DNA from 2 places in the Chromobacterium rhizoryzae genome. Region 2 is predicted to be linked to the other one. Evidence: riboswitches for the same ligand, from Rfam matches in the RefSeq annotation. Region 2 holds a riboswitch; the other holds the start of a gene.
What was found. Region 2 has a riboswitch for cobalamin ahead of JC616_RS11540 (HoxN/HupN/NixA family nickel/cobalt transporter). Riboswitches for the same ligand answer to the same signal wherever they lie in the genome.
Positions count from the first base shown of each region.

Region 1 (6,281 bases), 2.2 Mb from region 2:
CCTCGCCGCCGCGCATCTGGCCTGTGACATGCTGTGCCTGATGCGCAATAAGAAGCTGGCCGGCACGCTTTGAACCGTTGACGCATGCAAGAACGCCGCTCTCATCAAGCGGCGTTTTTATTTGCGCGGAACCAGGACCAGGCGCGCGCCGGCTGTGCCGCCGGCTCGCGCCGCAGCTCCATATAGCGTTCGCCGTCGCGCAGTTCGGCAAAGCCCAGCCGGCGGTAGAACGGGCGCGCGTCGCGGGACACCAGCAGAAAGCGCCGCAGCTGCTGCAGCTCGGGGTGGGCCAGCGCCGCCTCCATCAAGGCGCGGCCGACGCCGAGGCGACGTGCCTCGGCCAGCACGAACACATCGGACAAATAGGCGAAGCTGGCGTAGTCGGTGACGATGCGGGCAAAGCCCAGTTGCCGTTGTCCGCGGTAGGCGCCGAACACCAGCGAGTGCGCTATGGCCTTGTCCAGCTGCTCCGGCGTCAGGCCTTGCGCCCAGTGGGTTTGAGACAGGAAGCGCTGAATCATGTCGCGGTCCAGCCGGCCGCGCTCGCAGCTGATCTCCAGATGGGCCATGGCGGCTCCGTGCGATGACGACGCCGCCAGTATCCGCGCTCGGCATCACCGCGGGATGACGGGGAGATGGCGGTATCGTTGCAGCGCTGCTAGAGCGCCGGCCAGCGGACCGCCAAAAGCAGCAAGAGACCGATTTCGCACAGCTCAATGCCCGCGCCCAGGCAGTCCCCGGTCATGCCGCCCAGCTTGCGCAGCAGGAAGCGCCGCCAGGCCAGCGCCGCCAAAGGCGCCAGCAGCAATGCCGGGGCCAGCCAGGCCGACAGCGCCGCCAGCAGCGCCGCGTTGACCGCCAAGCTGGGGCCGTGCCGCCGCCAGGCGAAGCGTTCGCCGCTGCCGGGCGCGATCGCCGGCAGGCTGGCCGACCAGTACACCGCGAAACAGCGGCACCAGGCGGGGATCAGCAGCAGGCCCCAGGGCGGCGCCGGCTGTTTGGCCAGCAACATCAGCAAGACCAGCTTGGCGACGACGGCCAGGATCAGCGCCAGCGCGCCGAAGCTGCCGACGTGAGGATCTTTCAGCACCTCGAAGAAACGTTCGCGCGAACGGTGGGCGGCGCCCAGCGCATCGGCGAGATCGCCCAAGCCGTCCAGATGCAGGCCGCCGGTGACCCAGGTCCACATCAAGAGCGCCAGCAGCGCCGCCAGCCAAGGATCGCTCAAACGGCCCAGGGTCAGCGCCGCCAGCAATAGCGCGCCGACGATCAAGCCCACCGCGGCGAACCAGCGCGCGCTGTCGGCCAGCCACTCGGGCTTGAACTCGCGCAGCTGCGGCGTGGGCAGGCGGGTCAGGAACTGCAGCGCCAGAATCAGTCCGCGCACGGTGCTTCCAGCCGCATCAAATAGGCCGGGTGCCCGTCCAGGATGGATAATTGGGCAAAGCCGCCGCGCTGCACCGTCATCAGCTTGGCCACCGCAAAATCGGCGCCCAGCAACTCCGCCAGCAAGGTGGTGATGACGCCGCCGTGGGTGACCAGCACGCGGTGGCTGCCGCTGGCCGTGGTCATCCACTCGGACAGGCCGGCCAGCACTCGGGTGCGGAAGCCATCGTAAGCTTCGCCGCCCGGCGGCGTCAGCTCCCCGGTCGCCAGTTTGGCGCGCCAGTCCGGATAGCGCTGCGCCAGCACCTGCACGTCCATGCCGTCCCAGTCGCCAAAGTCCATTTCCGCGAAGCGCGGGTCCACTTTCAGCGTCAGCGAGCCGTGCAGAGCGTGCTGGACCGCGAACTCGCGGCAGCGCTGCAAGGGCGAGCTGGCCATCGCGGTGACCGGCGCCAGCGCGCAAATGCGCTGCCAGCTTTGCGCCATCTGAATGTGTCCGGTGGCGTTCAGCGGCAGATCGCAACTGCCGATCAAGCGGCCCTCATGATCGATTTCGCCGTGACGCAACAGGGTCAGGGTATAGGGGTTCATTCCGCTTTTCCGGTGATGCCCGCCTCGGCGAAGGTGGCCATCTCGTTGTGCAGGCGGATGGCCATTTGCAGCAAGGGCACGCACAAGGCGGCGCCGGATCCCTCGCCCAGATGCATGCCCAGGTCCAGCACCGGCTCCAGCTTCAGCGCGTGCAGCGCCAGCAGGTGCCCGGTTTCTTCCGAGCGGTGGCTGGCCAGCAGCCAATCTCCCACGCGCGGCTCCAGCGCCAGCGCGCAGAGCGCGGCGGCGCTGGAAATGAAGCCGTCCACCAGCGCCGGCGCGCCTTGCGCGGCGCTTTCCAGATAGAAGCCGGCCATGGCGGCGATTTCCAGGCCGCCCAGCTCGGCCAGGATGTCCAGCGCGGACAAATCGCGTCCGGCGACGCGGGCCAGCGCGGTGCGCACCACTTGGCGCTTGGTGTCCAGGCCGGCCTCGTCCAGGCCGGTGCCGCGGCCGACGATGCGTTCCGGCGGCAAGTCCGCCAGCCGGCAGATCAGCGCGGCGGACGCGGTGGTGTTGCCTATGCCCATGTCGCCGGCGATCAGCAAATTGGCGCCGCCGTCCAGCGCGCGGCGCGCGGCCAGGCGGCCCACTTCCAGCGCGGCCTCCGCCTGTGCCGGCGTCATTGCGGCCTCCCTGGCCAGATTGCCGGTGCCGGCCCGCACTTTGGCGTGGACGATGGGCAGCGCGGAGACGTCGCTGAGCACGCCGGCGTCCACCACCTCCAGCCTGGCGTCCAGGCTTTGCGCCAACACGCAGATGGCCGCGCCGCCATTGGCGAAATTGCGCACCATTTCGCCGGTCACCACCGAGGGATAGGCGGACACGCCTTCCGCCGTCACGCCGTGATCGCCGGCGAACACCGTGATCGCCGGCCGCAGCGCGTCCGGGCAGACCTTGCCCTGCCAGGCGGCGAAGCGGCAGGCCAGCTCTTCCAGCCTGCCCAGGCTGCCCGCCGGCTTGGTGAGTGTGGCCTGGCGGGCGCGGGCGGCCTGGTAGGCGGCGAAATCGGGTGAGCGAAAGGTATCGATGAATGTCATGAGATGGCCAACTCCAGCCTGGATGAGAGAGTGATTCAGCGGCGACTTTAAGCGATAGCCCGCCACCGGGGCAACCCGCAGCCGGTGGACGATTTGATCCTAACTAAACATATTTCTTTTGGCGCCATCCCGTCGGGATGCTCTCCGGTATAATCCGGAACCTAGCAGGTGTCCGCGGCTCAAGCGCCGCGGATGAAACGGGAAGCCGGTGCAAGACCGGCGCTGCCCCCGCAACGGTAAGGCCTGGCGTGTGAAGCTGTTCAACCGAGTCGCGCTCGACGCGCGAGACGTTGAACCTCAACGCCCAGGCGATGCAAGGGCCACTGTCCATCGGATGGGAAGGCGCATCGCCGCAAGGCCGAGCCCGGAGACCGGCCTGCTGGCATGCGCGATCATGGAAACCACACTCGCGCCCGCCCAATGGCCGCCCGGAAGGCGGCCGCACTGGAGTATCGCGGGGAGGCGATCCGACAGACGGCCCGGCGTCCTGCCGCGGCGTCCCCCTTTTCATGCCTTCTTCGCACTCTTCCTAACCATGCCGTCGCGGCGGCCAGATTCGATGTGGAGTGTGTTTCATGTTCAAACCCCAACAATGCGCCTTGCTGGTCTCGCTGGCCTGCGCCGGCCAGGCCTATGCCGCCAATGTGCCCGAGTTCGCCGGGGATCCGGTAGTGGTGACTGCTACGCGCCAGCCGCAGGAAATTTCCAAGACCTTGTCCGATGTGAGTGTGATTACGCGTGAGCAGATTGAGCAATCAGCGGCAACCAGCTTACCTCAGTTGCTGTCGCGTCAAGGTGGCCTGGAAATTGTCAGTACGGGAACGCGTGGTGCACCGTCCAGTATTTTCATGCGTGGAGCCAACGCCAATCAGACGGTGGTGTTAGTGGACGGCGTGCGTATCGTCTCGGCTACAACAGGCACCAGCGCAGTGGAGAACATTCCTCTCGAACAGATCGAGAGAGTGGAGATTTTGAGAGGGTCTGGTTCCAGTCTATATGGCGCGGATGCGATTGGTGGTGTGATCCAGATTTTTACTCGTGAAGGCAAAGGTAGTCCCAAGTTGAATGCCAGCTTTGGTGTGGGCGACCATGGCCTGATGAAGGCCGGGGCAGGGATCAGCGGTAAAGTTGAGAATACGGCGTTCAGCCTGAATTTGAACCATGAAATGAACGAAGGTATTTCCGCGACGAATCGGGACAGTTCAAACTACAATCCGGATCGAGATCCGTATCGCAACCTTTCATATAGCGCTAACGTTACCCAAACACTGTTGCCGGGGCATGAACTGACAGTGCGTGCTTTTCAAACCTTTAGCAAACTTGATTTCGACCAATCGTCTGTGGGCGAAGATTTGCAGAAAAACAGGCAAAACGGCTTTACGATTCAATCAAAAAACGCGTTGACTGATCATTGGTCCAGCACTTTGCGTTTCAGTCATACCGTTGATCGTCAAGAGACGTGGGTTGCCAGTGATATGGTTAACCGTAGCAGCTTGATAGAAACTCGTCAGAATGAATGGTTCTGGCAGAATGATATCAAGACAGGCATAGGCACTTTCTTGGCTGGCGCGGTGCATACTCAGCAGAATGTTGACGGTCAATCTACTTATTTGCCGAATGGGTACTCGGTGACTCAACGCACCAATAATGCCGGATTTGTAGGCTACTCCGGGGAGTTCGGCCATAATTTGGTGCAGGCAAACCTACGCAATGATAGGGACTCCCAGTTTGGAGGTAAGACGACAGGACAGCTGGCCTATGGTTATCGCTTCAGCGATGAGTTGACTGCGCGTGCCAGCTATGGAACGGCATACAAGGCGCCAACCTTCAATGACTTGTATTGGCCCAACTATGGCAACCCGTCATTGCAGCCTGAAACCTCGCGTAATATCGAGCTGGGCTTGAAGTGGCTTGGTAAAGGCCGCCGCTTGGAACTGTCCTGGTTTGATAATCGAATTGAAAACCTGATTGTTTATCAGAAAGACCACTCCCTCAATCGTGATGCCCATATTAGGGGCGTCACTTTGTCCGGCGCTGCTACATATGGTGCGTGGGATCTTAGCGGTTCGGCTACCTACCAGGATCCGATTGATGAGAGCAGCCATTTACAGTTGCAACGTCGTGCGCGTGCCTTTGCTCAACTGAGTGCCGCCTATGACTGGGGTAAGGCGATCACAGGGGTTGAATGGCAGGCTAGCGCCAAGCGTCCGGATGTTGACTACCGGCCTTATCCCAATGTTCCAGTCACGCTGGGCGGTTATTCATTGACCAATCTGTTCGCCAACTACCGTTTAGCCAAGGAATGGACGGCAATGATGCGTCTGACCAATGTCTTCGAGAAACGCTACACCACGGCTTATGGCTACAACACCAGTGGTTTAGGTGGTTATCTCGGCGTCACCTACCAGGCGCAGTAAAAGTGTAGAGGTGTAACCATGCTCCACCTGATCACCGGCGGCGCGCGCAGCGGCAAGAGCCGCTACGCCGAAACCCTGGCCTTGGCCCACCCGGGTCCGGTCTGCTATCTGGCGACGGCCGAGCTGCGCGGCGGCGACGCCGAGTTCGCCGCTCGCGTCGAACACCATCGTCGACGGCGTCCGGCGGCGTGGTCGCAAGCGGAGGCCGGCCGCGGCTTGGCCGCCGAGCTGCTGCGTCGCGACGCGGCGGGCGGCCTGCTTTTGGTCGACTGCCTGGGCATGTGGCTGATGCGCTTTTTCAACGAGGACGGCGGTTTCGACACCGCCGGTTTCGAACAGGAACGCGCCGCGCTGCTGGCGGCATTGGAACAGGCCCGAGGCGAGGTGCTGCTGGTCAGCAATGAAATCGGCTGGGGCGTGGTGTCGGCCAATGCCCAGACCCGATGCTTCGTCGACGAGCTGGGGCGGGTGAATCAAGCGGTGGCGGAGGTCTGCCAGCGGGTGACGCTGGTGGCCTGCGGCTTGCCGCTGGTGTTGAAAGGCGAGATATGAGACGGTTGCCGGTTCTGGCCTTGCTGCTGGGCGCGCTGCCGGCTTTGGCGGCGGTCAGCGCCCAGGACGGCGGTGGCCAGACCATCACGCTGGCGCAGCCGGCGCAAAGGATTCTGACCCTGGTGCCGCACGCCACGGAAATGCTGTACGCGGTGGGCGCCGGCGACAAGCTGGTGGCCACGGTGGAACATAGCGACCATCCGGACGCCGCCAAGCGTTTGCCGCGGGTGGGCAGCTTCACCGGCTTCAGCCTGGAGGCGGTGATGCGGCAGCGGCCGGATCTGGTGGTGGCCTG
Region 1 covers NZ_CP066126.1:322,057-328,337, forward strand. The annotation lists gene speB (agmatinase) at 1-73, shown strand, start outside; gene JC616_RS01345 (GNAT family N-acetyltransferase) at 105-569, opposite strand; gene cobS (adenosylcobinamide-GDP ribazoletransferase) at 659-1,387, opposite strand; gene JC616_RS01355 (histidine phosphatase family protein) at 1,375-1,977, opposite strand; gene cobT (nicotinate-nucleotide--dimethylbenzimidazole phosphoribosyltransferase) at 1,974-3,017, opposite strand; cobalamin riboswitch at 3,167-3,411, shown strand; gene JC616_RS01365 (TonB-dependent receptor domain-containing protein) at 3,593-5,434, shown strand; gene cobU (bifunctional adenosylcobinamide kinase/adenosylcobinamide-phosphate guanylyltransferase) at 5,453-5,986, shown strand; gene JC616_RS01375 (cobalamin-binding protein) at 5,983-6,281, shown strand, end outside.
Region 1: it holds a riboswitch for cobalamin, as region 2 does, so the genes downstream of both, JC616_RS01365 (TonB-dependent receptor domain-containing protein) here and JC616_RS11540 (HoxN/HupN/NixA family nickel/cobalt transporter) in region 2, are expected to answer to the same signal.

Region 2 (6,281 bases):
GCAGCGGGTCCATCTGGTAGCCGCGGCCCTGCATGCCGCGCAGCATAGCGTATAGAGACGCGGGCGAATCCAGCCCCACCGCATTGCCTATCTGCGAGGCTTTGCTATTGGAGTTGGTGAAGATGAAGGCGATGCGTTTGTCGGCGTTTTCCACATGGCGCAGCCGCGTCAGGCGGGCGGCGATGCCGGCCAGGCGGCGGGCGCGGTCCGGCAGCGGCGCGTATTGTTCGGCCTGGCCGGGCTGGTCCATCATGGCCGGCTGCTTGAAGCTCAGCGGCACGCCGATGATGCGGCCGTCGAATTCCGGCAGCGCCACGTTCATCGCGGTGTCCAGCGGGTTGAAGCCGCGGTCCGAGGCTTCCCATTGCTCGCGCGTCATGCTGCTGGTGATGGCCTGCAGCACCGGCAGGTTCAACCGGTCCGAAGCCTCCACCGCCCAGCCGGGCTGGGTGGGGCCGTCGTTGTTGATGTCGCCCATCGCGAACGAGGTGGTGTTGATCAGCAAGGACACCTTGGCGCGCGGATCGGCCAGCAGCGCCAGCGCCGCCGGCAGGCCGCCGTCTTGAATCGTGCGCAAGGACGAGGTGAACACCGGCAGCGCGTTGACGCCGCGCTCGGCCAGGCAATCGACCAATAGATCAATGAAGCGGGTGTTGCCGGACAGCCAGTGGGCGCGGTAGAAGCACAGGCCCACGGTGGGCCAGTCCGGGTTGCGGATTTCCAGCCAGTCGGCGAGCGAGCAGGGCGCGCTCAGCTCCGGGTGGTAAACGCCGTGCTCGGGCAGCGGCAGCGGCGGCTGGTAGCCGAAGCCGGTCAGCAGCAGCCTGTCCGCCAGGCAGCGCATCAGCTCGCCCAGATTGGCGCTGCCGCCGGCCTGCAGATAGGCGTGGACGTCCTGCTGCAGCGATACCGGCGCGCTGCATAGCGCTTGCAGCTCCGGGTCCGGCTCGCCGGTGCCGCTGAGCACGATGACCGCGGCCTGCAGCCGGCGCGCGTGGGCCAGCAATCGCTCCAGGCCGGGTATCGCGTCGGCGCGGCCCAGCACGCGCAGCACGATGGCGCGGACCTGGGCCAGTTGGCCGTCCAGCAGCGTTTGCATCGCGGCCTCGTCGGCAATGCCTTGCAGCGAGATGCCGGCGACAAGGGGAAAATCTTCCGGCCAGCGCGCGCGCGACAGCGCGGCGAGATCGGTGCCGGCGTGGCTCAACAGGGCGAGTGCGGCGCTCATGCCTGCGCCTCCGTTTCGATGTCGCCGACGCCGGTTTTATGGAACACCAATTCCTCGACCGGAACGCCGCCCTTCAGATGCTGGCAGACGATGCGTTCGATATCGCTTTCATTCACCTTGCGGTACCAGACCCCGTCCGGATACACCACCATCACCGGGCCTTCCTTGCACACGGCGAAGCAGTGGCTGCGGGTGCGCTTGGCGCGCAGGCCTTCGCAAGCGTCTATGCTGCGGCCCAGGTGCAGGAACATCGCTTCCGAACCCTGGCCGTCCGGCGTGCAGCGCGGGCCGGTGCACATCAGCACGTGTTTGTCGTGGGTTCTCATCGCGCCTCCGGCGTCAGTTGGTCAAAACGCTTCCATTTATAAATGGCGGCGGAGACAAGCCACGTCAGCAGGAACACGCCGATGACGAAGTAGCCGAAATGAGCCAGATCGTCGTTGAGCGCTGAGATCAGGTCCCAGAAGCCGCCGGTGAGCTGCAGCTTGTCCGCCAGCAGGCCCAGGCCCTCCAGCCCGCCAATGCCGACGGCGACGAGAACGGAAACGAAGGTGATGGTCAGGTTGTACCAGAGCTTGCGCACCGGATTGACGAAGGCCCAGCCGTAGACTTCCACCATCATCATGCTGTCCAGCGTGTCCACCAGCGCCATGCCGGCGGCGAACAGCGCCGGGAACACCATGATGTGCCACAGCGCCACGCCGTTGGCGCTTTGCGAGGTGGCGATGGCGAACAGGCCGATTTCAGTGGCGGTGTCGAAACCCAGGCCGAACAAAAAGCCGATGGGCAACATATGCCAGCTCTTGGTCACCATGCGAAACAAGGGCTTGAGCAGGCGCGCGATCAGGCCGCGGTTGTTCAGCAGCAGATTCAGCTGCTCGTCGCAAATGGCCTCGCCGGCGCGGGCGCGGCGGAAAGCGCCCCATACCGCGCGCAAGGAGGACAGATTGATCAGCGCCAGCGTCAGCAGAAAGAAGGCCGACACGCTGGTGCCGATGACGCCGCCTATCTCCTTGAAGCCGGCGACGCGGCTTTGCAGCGCGCTGGCGGCGAACACGATCAGGGCGACGGCGATGACCACCACCGCGGAATGGCCGGCGGAGAAGAACAGGCCCACCGCCGACGGTCGGCGGCCTTCCTGCATCAGCTTGCGCACGGTGTTGTCGATGGCGGCGATGTGATCGGCGTCCACCGCGTGGCGCAGGCCGAACAGATAGGCGAGCAGGGCGGTGGCGAGTTGGGCCGGATGATCGGCGAAGGCGGCGAAAGCCCAGGCCCAGGCCAATAGATTGGCCAGGATCAGCCCGGCGAGTATCGGCGCGTGCTGCGCCAGACGGCGGCCGGCGGACGGCGCGGTGGATGAATGCATGGTGCCCTCGGAGACGATTTCCGTCGCGCAAACGAGGGCACAGGTCGCCGAGTGTTCATGAGCGGCGCATGTGCGTATCCCCCGGTACACCCCGCCCGGTTTCTGCTTGCGTCGACACGTATGACGGCCGGTCTCCTGGCTCGCGCGTCGCCGTCCGGCGCCGCCTTCCCGGCCCGTTTAGGGACCAGTGGCGTTAGGCGTGGACTCTGCGCTTACAGTTGCGGGGGCAGCCGCGGTCTTGCACCGCGTTCCCGTTTCACCCTCTGAGGACCTGTTTACGAGCTGCCGCGCGTCTTGGCTGGCGAGCTCGCACACAGGTTTTTGGGGCACCGTCATGATGGGGTCGGATGATACGTGACAAAAACCAGGCTGTGAACAGCTGGCGTTTTGATTTTAATTACAATCGCCGCCAATCCGCCAAGGCCTGTTCCAGCCGCGCCCAGTCCTGTTCGCCGCTAGGCAGGCCAAAGCGCAAGCTGGGCAGGGACTCGAAATAACGGCTCAAGATGCCGCGCCCCGCCAGATGGCGATGCAAGGGCAGGCTGGCCTCGCCGGGAACCCACTGGAACAGTTCGCAGCCGCCGGCCGGGGCGAGCCTGTGCCGCTCCAGACAGTCTCGCAGCCGCGCGCTATCGCGCAGCAGCTGGCTCCTCATGGATTGCTGCCACGCGGTGTCGCCAAGCGCCAGCGTCACCGCTTCGCGCGCCGGACCCGCCATGGCCCAAGGCCCCAGTTCCTCGGCCAGCGCTTGAAGCAGCGCCGCCTGGGCGAACACGAAACCGGCGCGGGCGCCGGCCAGGCCGAAGAATTTGCCGACCGAGCGCAGCACGATCAGGCCCGGCTTGCCGATATGGGGGAGCATGCTGTCCCGCGGCGACGCATCCAGAAACGCTTCGTCGACCAGCAGCCAGCCGCCGCGTTCCGCCAGCCTTTGCCGCCAGTCTTCCAGCAAAGCCGGTTCAAAACGGTCTCCGGTGGGGTTGTTGGGGTTGCAGATTTGAACCACGTCCAGCTGATCAATATTCGCGGCCAGCCCGTCCGGCGTGAACCGTTCCACGCTGTGTCCGCGCCTTTGCCACTGGTAGGGGTGTTCGGCGTAGCACAAGGTCAACATGCCGACGCGGCAGGGCGCTCGCAGCCGCGGCAGCACCTGGATGGCGGGTTGAGAACCGGCCACCGGCAGCAGTTGCTCGCAACCGTAATATTCCGCCGCCGCCGCTTCCAGCCCGTCGTGGTCCTGCGGCAGCCGCAGCCAGCCGTCGGCGGACAGCGGCGGCACTGGCCAGCCATTGGGGTTGACGCCGGTGGACAGGTCCAGCCAATCCCCAGGCGGAATACCGTATTCAGCGGCCGCGCGCAGCAGGCCGCCTCCGTGTTCAAGCATGCATGACTCCAATCAAAACAGCCCACAATAGGGAAAGACCAGCCCATAACCATGCGCCGCGGCTGACCAAGCGCACCGCGCGGCCGATGTCCTGATGGGTGGGCGCGGGGCCGCAGCCCAAGGGCGGGCGCTCCTTCCACTGGCCATGGTAGCGCGCGCCGCCGCCAAGGGAGACGCCCAGCGCGCCGGCGCCGGCCGCCATCACGGGGCCGGCGTTGGGACTGTACCAAGTGGGCGCCTGCGTTCTCCAGCAGCGCCAGCCGCTTGCCGCGTGGCCCAGCAACAGATAGGTGAGGGCGGTCAGCCGCGCCGGGACATAGTTCAACACATCGTCAAGGCGGGCGGCGGCCCAGCCAAAATGCAAATAGCGCGCGTTCTTATAGCCCCACATCGCATCCAGCGTGTTGGACAGCCGGTACAGCACCGCCCCGGGCGCGCCCAGCAGCAGAAACCAGAACAGCGCGGCAAAGACCGCGTCGCAGCCATTTTCCAGCACCGACTCAATGGTGGCGCGGGCGATTCCGGCCTCATCCAGCTCGCTCGTGTCGCGGCTGACAATCCAGCCCACCCGTTCACGGGCCAAGGCGAGATCGCCGTCGGCCAGCGCCTGTCTGACCACCTCCGCATGCTGAGCCAAGCTCCTGGCGCCCACCGCCAGGTAGAGCAGAACAAGCGGGACAATGGCTGACAGCAGCGGCAGCCGGGCCAGCAGCCAGGCCGCCAGCGTCAGAGGCAGGATCAAGAGTGAAACGGAGAGGGCGCCGCGCAGACGCATGCGCCAGCGGGGCTCGGCATCGGGCGAGGAGGGGTAGCCAAGGCGCTCAACGGCCCGGGTCAGCCTACCGAAGCCGACCAATGGATGCCACCGCCGCGGCTCGCCCAGCAGGCGGTCCAGCAACAGCGCTAGCGGTAGAAACAATGCGGAATTCAACACACAACCTTATATAATGGCCGACCGCCGCTTGGAGGCATCCAATGCGCAAATTTTTAGGGTTCGGGATGGCCGGAATGAATCAAGCCGCCATTCTAAGCCTTGTTCGCCATCTATGTGCAGGGGGAATGCCATGGCCAAGACCATCATGATTCAGGGCGCCACGTCCGATGCCGGCAAGAGCGCGCTGGCCACCGGCTTGTGCCGGCTGTTGGCGCGCCGTGGCGTGAGGGTGGCGCCGTTCAAGCCGCAGAACATGGCATTGAACAGCGCGGTGACGGTGGACGGCGGCGAGATCGGCCGCTCGCAGGCGGTGCAAGCGCAGGCCTGCGGGCTGGAGCCGCATACCGATATGAACCCGGTACTGTTGAAGCCCAACAGCCATACCGGTTCTCAGGTCATCATCCACGGGCGGGCGATAGGAAATATGGAGGCTCGCGGCTATCACGACTACAAACCGGTGGCGATGAAGGCGGTGCTGGCGTCCCACGCCAGGCTGGCGGCTCAATACCAGTGCATCATCGCCGAGGGCGCCGGCAGCCCGGCCGAGATCAATCTGCGCGACCGCGACATCGCCAATATGGGCTTCGCCGAGGCGGTGGACTGCCCGGTGATCCTGGTGGCCGACATCGAGCGCGGCGGCGTATTCGCCCACCTGGCCGGCACCTTGGCGCTGCTGTCGGAATCCGAGCGCGCCAGGGTGATCGGCCTGGTGATCAACCGCTTCCGCGGCGACCCCAGCCTGCTCAAGAGCGGCATCGATTGGCTGGAACGGCATACCGGCAAGCCCGTGCTGGGCGTGCTGCCGTATTTGCACGATTTGCACCTGGAGGCCGAGGACAGCATGGGCCTGGACAAGCCGGGCGGCGCGAGCGGCGCCGGCGACAAGCTGCGCGTCATCGCCCCGGCCGCGCCGCGGCTTAGCAATCACACCGACTTCGACCCCTTGCGTCTGCATCCGCAGGTGGAATTCACTCTGGTGCGCGCCGGCGCGCCCATCCCGCCGGCCGATCTGATCGTGCTACCCGGCAGTAAGAGCGTGTTGGCGGACCTGGCCTGGCTGCGGGCGCAGGGCTGGGAAGAAGCGATACGCCGCCATCTGCGCTACGGCGGCAAGGTGCTGGGCATTTGCGGCGGCCTGCAAATGCTGGGCCGCAAGCTCCACGATCCAGACGGGCTGGAAGGCGAACCGGGCAGCGGCGACGGACTGGGCTGGCTGGATATGGAAACCACGCTGGCGCCGGAAAAGCGACTGACGCGTGTGTGCGGCCGGCTGACCTTGGACCACGCCGAGGCCGCCGGCTACGAAATCCACATGGGCGTCAGCTCCGGCCCGGCGCTGCAGCGGCCGGCGCTGCATTTCAAGGAC
Region 2 covers NZ_CP066126.1:2,541,177-2,547,457, reverse strand. The annotation lists gene JC616_RS11550 (cobaltochelatase subunit CobN) at 1-1,228, opposite strand, end outside; gene JC616_RS11545 ((2Fe-2S) ferredoxin domain-containing protein) at 1,225-1,554, opposite strand; gene JC616_RS11540 (HoxN/HupN/NixA family nickel/cobalt transporter) at 1,551-2,597, opposite strand; cobalamin riboswitch at 2,706-2,887, opposite strand; gene cobD (threonine-phosphate decarboxylase CobD) at 2,995-3,981, opposite strand; gene cbiB (adenosylcobinamide-phosphate synthase CbiB) at 3,974-4,900, opposite strand; gene JC616_RS11525 (cobyric acid synthase) at 5,046-6,281, shown strand, end outside.